DNA from 2 places in the Nicoliella spurrieriana genome. Region 1 is predicted to be linked to the other one. Evidence: predicted binding sites of a transcription regulator. Region 1 holds the regulator's gene; the other holds the start of a gene.
What was found. The regulator CtsR, encoded in region 1, represses protease genes until heat stress. The targets are predictions, from matches to a motif close to TTGGTCAAAAAAGGTCAAANA.
Positions count from the first base shown of each region.

Region 2: MOO44_RS01990 (ATP-dependent Clp protease proteolytic subunit) is a predicted target of CtsR. The motif match lies at 1,753-1,773, and genes of this name have one in related genera.

Region 1 is NZ_CP093361.1:976,646-980,056, forward strand. Features, by position in the region: gene serS (serine--tRNA ligase) at 1-502, shown strand, start outside; tRNA gene MOO44_RS05305 (tRNA-Val) at 741-813, shown strand; tRNA gene MOO44_RS05310 (tRNA-Lys) at 829-901, shown strand; tRNA gene MOO44_RS05315 (tRNA-Leu) at 922-1,004, shown strand; tRNA gene MOO44_RS05320 (tRNA-Thr) at 1,017-1,090, shown strand; tRNA gene MOO44_RS05325 (tRNA-Gly) at 1,098-1,169, shown strand; tRNA gene MOO44_RS05330 (tRNA-Leu) at 1,197-1,282, shown strand; tRNA gene MOO44_RS05335 (tRNA-Arg) at 1,298-1,371, shown strand; tRNA gene MOO44_RS05340 (tRNA-Pro) at 1,419-1,492, shown strand; tRNA gene MOO44_RS05345 (tRNA-Pro) at 1,528-1,601, shown strand; gene MOO44_RS05350 (CtsR family transcriptional regulator) at 1,699-2,169, shown strand; gene MOO44_RS05355 (ATP-dependent Clp protease ATP-binding subunit) at 2,191-3,411, shown strand, end outside.
Region 2 is NZ_CP093361.1:80,830-84,240, forward strand. Features, by position in the region: gene MOO44_RS01985 (KxYKxGKxW signal peptide domain-containing protein) at 312-1,475, opposite strand; gene MOO44_RS01990 (ATP-dependent Clp protease proteolytic subunit) at 1,830-2,438, shown strand; gene MOO44_RS01995 (hypothetical protein) at 2,744-3,310, shown strand; gene MOO44_RS02000 (helix-turn-helix transcriptional regulator) at 3,344-3,411, opposite strand, start outside.

The sequences.
Region 1 (3,411 bases):
TTCTGAAGCTGGGAGTGCTGGTCGAGATACCCGTGGGTTAATTAGATTACACCAATTTAACAAGGTGGAAATGGTGCAATTCACTAAACCAGAAGATTCATGGGCAGCACTGGAAGAAATTACCCATCAAGCAGAAAAACTATTAAAACTACTAAAGATTCCATACCATGTAATTACTTTAACGACTAGTGATATGAGTTTTACTGCTGCAATGACCCACGACCTTGAAGTTTGGATGCCAGCTCAAAATTGTTATCGTGAAATTTCCAGTTGTTCCAATACGACTGATTTCCAAGCACGGCGTGCTAAGATTCAATACCGTGATGAAAGTGGAAAGCTACAGTTTGTGCACACTTTAAACGGATCTGGATTAGCAGTTGGTCGGGCAGTTGCAGCCATCTTGGAAAACTTCCAAAATGAAGATGGAACGGTTAACATTCCAGAAGTACTTCAACCATACATGCATGGAATGAAAAAAATCGAAAAACAAGATTTATTCTAAAACGTTATTATAACAACGTTTAAATGGTAAGAATCAGGTCTAACGATCATGATTCTTATTTTTTTTTGCAAAAAGGGGTAGCTTTTTATCATGATTTATTATATACTAGTTTTTGTTGATTTTTACTGATTGCTTTTCAGATGAATGGCGAAAATAAAAAACAAAAAAGTTGTTGACATTGAGTTGCTAATTTGATATTATTAAATAGTTGCTTAAGTTAATAAGCATTTAGGACCTCGGAGGATTAGCTCAGTTGGGAGAGCATCTGCCTTACAAGCAGGAGGTCACAGGTTCGAGCCCTGTATCCTCCATTTTTTTATTTTCACGAGCCGTTAGCTCAGCCGGTAGAGCATCTGACTTTTAATCAGAGGGTCGGGAGTTCGAACCTCCCACGGCTCATTAACATTTTAATATATTTTGCGGGCGTGGCGGAACTGGCAGACGCGCTAGATTTAGGTTCTAGTGTCCTTTGGACATGGGGGTTCGAGTCCCTTCGCCCGCACTTTACCAATTTGCCGACTTAGCTCAGTTGGTTAGAGCGCATCACTAGTAATGATGAGGTCGGGCGTTCGAATCGTCTAGTCGGCATTTTTGTGCGGAAGTAGTTCAGTGGTAGAACATCACCTTGCCATGGTGGGGGTCGCGGGTTCGAATCCCGTCTTCCGCTTTTTATTTTATAAAAAATAAATAGCCTGCCGGGGTGGCGGAATTGGCAGACGCACAGGACTTAAAATCCTGCGGTTAGTGATAACCGTACCGGTTCGATCCCGGTCCTCGGCATTTTAATATTATTTTGCACCCATAGCGCAACTGGATAGAGTGTCTGACTACGAATCAGAAGGTTGTAGGTTCGACTCCTACTGGGTGCATTTTTTATTTTAACTAACTATTATTGATATTTAGTTAATTCAAACATCGGGAAGTAGCTCAGCTTGGTAGAGCACTTGGTTTGGGACCAAGGGGTCGCAGGTTCGAATCCTGTCTTCCCGATCTAGTTTCATTTTAATTTAATAGTACAAAAACATCGGGAAATAGCTCAGCTTGGTAGAGCGCTGCGTTCGGGACGCAGAGGTCGCAAGTTCGAATCTTGTTTTCCCGATTTTTTTGTCCCCAAAAATAATAAAACAAAATGCTTTTATTTCATTGGTTAATTTCCTATAATAATAGTCAAGATTAGTCAGAGATGAGATGAAGATATGCAATCAAAGAATGTTTCAGATATTATTGAAAAATATTTAAAGCAAATTTTAGCTGAAACTAGTCAAATTGAGATTCGGCGTTCAGAGGTTGCTGAACTTTTTCATGTTGTCCCTTCACAGATTAACTACGTTATTAAGACTCGATTCACAATTCAAAATGGCTACGTTGTAGAAAGTAAACGTGGTGGTGGTGGATATATTCGAATCGAAAAGGTAAAATTATTAGATAATATAGAAGTATTAGATTCTTTATTAGCGATAATTGGTTCTAGTATTTCCGAAAGGGACGGTGGTTCAATTGTTAAAACTTTGTATCATAGTCAACTGCTCTCCAGTAAGGAAGCCAGAATTATCCTGGCAGCAATTGATAAGGATAGTTTAATGATTAATAACGATACAATGATGGCGAATCGCCTTCGGGCACAGATTCTATCGTCAGTATTGAATCATCTCAGGTTTGAGGATTAAAATCGGAAAGCGAGGCATTTTATGGATAATGTATTTACACCTAGCGCACGCAATGTATTAGTACTTGCACAAGAACAAGCAAAAAACTTTAGACACCAATCAGTTGGTAGTGAACACTTACTTTTGGGACTAGCTTTAGAACCGAACGGAATCGCATACAATGTTTTGGCTCAATTGCAAATTACGGAAGAAGATATTCGTTCAGAAATCGAAAGAACGGTTGGATTTGGAAACGTTGAGGGCTTAGATAGTTCTTCTTACTTACCATATTCACCTAAGGCAAAGGATTTATTAGCGTTAGCAGGGCAGATTGCCAAGCGGCATGGTTCTAATAAGGTAGGAACTGAACACTTATTATTAACCTTGATTACAGGGGGCCTTTCAACTCGCATCCTATTTAACTTGGGTGTTGACGCTAAAATCGTTAGAAGGGTGACCCTAAGAAAGATGGGCTCTACGACTACTACTAATAATAAGAATCCTTACCTTAATAATAATGGTGATCGAAATGCACCTAAGGGGCAAACCCCAACCCTGGACTCCTTAGCTACTGATTTGACTGAAGTAGCACGTGAAGGTCGTTTGGATCCGACCGTTGGACGGACTGACGAGGTAAAACGGGTGATTCAAATTCTTAGTCGACGGACTAAGAACAATCCGGTCTTAATTGGTGAACCTGGGGTTGGAAAAACCGCAATTGCTGAGGGCCTAGCCCAGAAAATCATTGATGGAGATGTCCCAGAAGACATGACTGACAAACGCTTAATGATGCTTGATATGGGTTCGTTGGTTGCCGGGACGAAGTACCGTGGTGAATTTGAAAGCCGCCTTAAGAAGATCATCAAGGAAATTAAGGATAGTGGAAACGTAATCCTATTTGTTGATGAACTTCACACCTTAGTTGGTGCTGGTGGTGCTGAAGGGGCAATTGATGCATCTAATATTTTGAAGCCATCACTTGCCCGTGGTGAAATTCAAATGATCGGTGCCACTACTTTGAATGAATATCAAAAATACATTGAATCCGATACGGCTTTGGAGAGACGGTTTGCGACCGTTCAGGTTGAGGAACCATCTCCCGCTGATACGGTTCAAATTTTAAAGGGAATTCGCCCTAAATACGAAGAGCATCACCATGTTAAAATTACTGATGAAGCAATTGAAAAGGCGGTTGAACTCTCCAGTCGTTACATTCAAAGTCGCTTCTTACCAGACAAGGCAATTGATTTAATGGATGAGGCA
Region 2 (3,411 bases), 810 kb from region 1:
TCCCTCTAGGCCCATCTAACTGTTCTTTTGGAATTGTCATTAAACGGTTCTTTCATTGAATAAACTAGCTTATTCAATTGATTATTATTAAACTTAGTTACGTGGTTAATGTTCAAGTTAAAATGATTAGCAATCATCTTACTATTAGGGCGTTTACTGTAATCATCATAATAATAAATATAAGCTAGGATTTCACGCTCCTCTTTAGTTAAGTAGGATAACCTATAAAGAATGATTTAATCACTAGTGCTCCTATGATTAAATCATTTCAGGGTTTAGTCATAGCAACTCCTATCATTCAAGTTAGTAAACTAACTCAACTGACTATATTTGGTTTTATTAACCTTATATTTATTTAGTACTTCTTTATAACGCTTATTCGCTGCTTTTAATTTCTTATTAAGAGCAACCCTGGCCTTACTACTTTTAGATTTTTTAACTGCCCTTCTAGCTTCTTGAACTTGCTTTTTAGACCGCTCGACACTTTTTTGGGACTTTTGGTAGGCCCGTTTAATTAACTTAGCTTGTGATTTAGCAGAATTAGATTTACTTGTGTCCGTCACTGAAGATGCGCCGCTAGAGCTCGATGTGTTTAATGATGAATCACTATTTGTAGCATTAGAAGACACAGTGTTCATAGCATTAGAAGTGTTATCAGAAGAAGTGGTAGAACCCAATGATGGATTTAATTGTAATAACTGCCCAATCTCTGTCGATTTACTAGATATAACCCCTTGACTAACGAGATCACGAGTCATTCTTGAAATTCCTGAAGTTTCATAACTAAATGTATCACTAATCGTACTTGCACTATCATCAGCAAAACCAACAATCACCTTGTTATAAGAACTAACTGTATTGGACGCTGCACTTGAAAATGAAGCATTTGAAGACCTTGATGGATCGGCATCATATACTGAATCAGCATAAGATGCCATATCTGAAAGAGAATCATAAGCTGAATTCAAGGATGATTTAATTTGACTATTTTCACTCATCATAGAAGTTTCTGCTGCTGATACTTGAAAGAAATTAGATACAGCAGCCGAATATTCGGAAGCAGTGATTGATCTAGGAGTATCATCTTCATATGATTGATAAATAACAGACCCCAGCTCTTTATCTAAACTCTGATATTTAGAATAATTAGAATCGGCGACTGAACTATAAGCTGACGCTAAACTATCTACGGCATTAGATGCACCACCATAAACACTATTAGCATAATACTGTGGGTACGTAGTTTCATCATCATAATAATCGCCATTAGCCATACTACCCGGATTTGCAGATAATTGTGCATAAGTAGGCAAAGTACTATCTGCATGGGCAATTGGAGTTGTGTAAGAATTAATCTCATAATTAGATATCCCGTATCCAACCGTTACCAAAGTCGCAGTTGTGATCAAAGCAACCACCCATCTCTTACCTGACTTATATAGACGGTAATGTTCTTTATTAGTCTTATTACTCATAGTTATCTCCCCCAAGGTTATTAGTATGAACATAATAACACTAATTAAGATAATTCAATAATTTTATAGATAAAAAATAAATCCACAATTGATAATTAATTATAAATATAGTTCAATTTCAAAACCAAATGCAATTTATGGAATAACAAACAATTAACTATCCTTAGGTATGATTAGCATCCCTATTCTTAATCATAGTTAATATGTTTTATGCAGATTTAAATCTATACCGATTCTCAGGTACTTTGTTTTTCACTTTCTTACTTCACGGGCAAATGTTTTGACCTTCACTGACTATTAAGATAGAATTTAAATAGTTAAATTAAACAAACCAATATTAGGGGGACAATTATAATGAACTTAATCCCAACTGTTATTGAGCAATCCGCCAATGGCGAAAGAGCTTATGACATTTATTCTCGTTTATTAAAAGACCGGATCATTATGTTATCAGGTCCAATCGAAGATAACATGGCAAACTCAATCATTGCCCAATTATTATTCTTGGATGCCCAAGATTCTGACAAGGATATTTACCTATACATTAACTCACCAGGTGGTGTGATTACTTCTGGAATGGCAATCTACGATACGATGCAATTTGTTAAGTCAGATATTCAAGTCATCGTTATGGGAATGGCTGCTTCAATGGCCAGTGTGCTTGCTTCATCCGGTACTAAGGGGAAGCGATTTGCATTACCACACGCCCAAGTTATGATTCACCAACCATCTGGTGGTGCCCAAGGGAAACAAAGTGATATTGAAATCGCTGCCGAATCCATCTTGAGTGCTAGAAAGATGTTAAACAAGATTTTAGCTGCAAATTCCGGTCAAACGGTTGCTAAGGTTAATCGTGATACCGATCGTGATAACTACTTAACTGCTGATGAAGCTGTTAAATACGGATTACTTGATGGCATCATGACTAACAAGAGCGAACAAGACAAGGATTCTAAAAAATAATTAACCTTCTCATTATGTTGGTTAATCAATTTAAAATCAGTAGTCATTTAGCTGGCTACTGATTTTTTTGTCCATAAAAAGTGGGCTTAAAAAATAAGCCCGGCTTAATCATTGGTTTATCAGTCTTTTAAGCCAATTTGTAACCTTAAATAAGCCAACAATCTAACGTTAAACTTCCCTTGGAAACTACCATTTATTTAAGGGGTTTGATATGATGCCAATAATAAATTGCACAATTTACTATCTTAATCAAAACGGATCAATTTATTTCAAACTAATTCAATCTTTAGAACGGGGCGTTAATAATGGAAACCATAATCAATAAAATTACCTTAAATCTAAAAGTGTCGCGCACTATTATCAAATGGTGGTCAATTGTAGCGATTTTATTATTCATAATTGCTATGATGGTGGGGTTATTCAATTCTGACAATGTAAATCATTTGATTACATTTCCAACAGCAGATTCATTAATCACGGCAATGAAGAATGGCCTAAGAATAATAATTATTTACCTAATCCTTTCATTCATTCCAGTTTCATGGCCAACCAAAACGGTGTGTTTCATTAGCACCGCAATCGTTTTCAGTGGCATCGGTTCAATCATTGCGGGATTTTCATTCAACCATACCGTTAATGCTCTAGTTAGTATTATTTTCAATATCAACTACCTAATACTAGTTTATACAATTGCTACTATCTCAATTCAAACCATTAATAACGTTAAATACCAGTCAAATCATCACTACATCTTGAAGTGGTTTAATTCACTTAAGCATTCATTGGGCAGTACGTGGTGCCCATTGATCGTTACGATGGTAATCTATTTTATATTAATGGCAATTACTCCCATTCCAGTAACGCCATTTTAACGTAATAGTTAATACTATCCATCAACTCATTTTTCATTTGAGTTTTTTAAATGTGAATATAATCAAAACCCCATAATCAAGAACAATCGCTCTAAACAGGG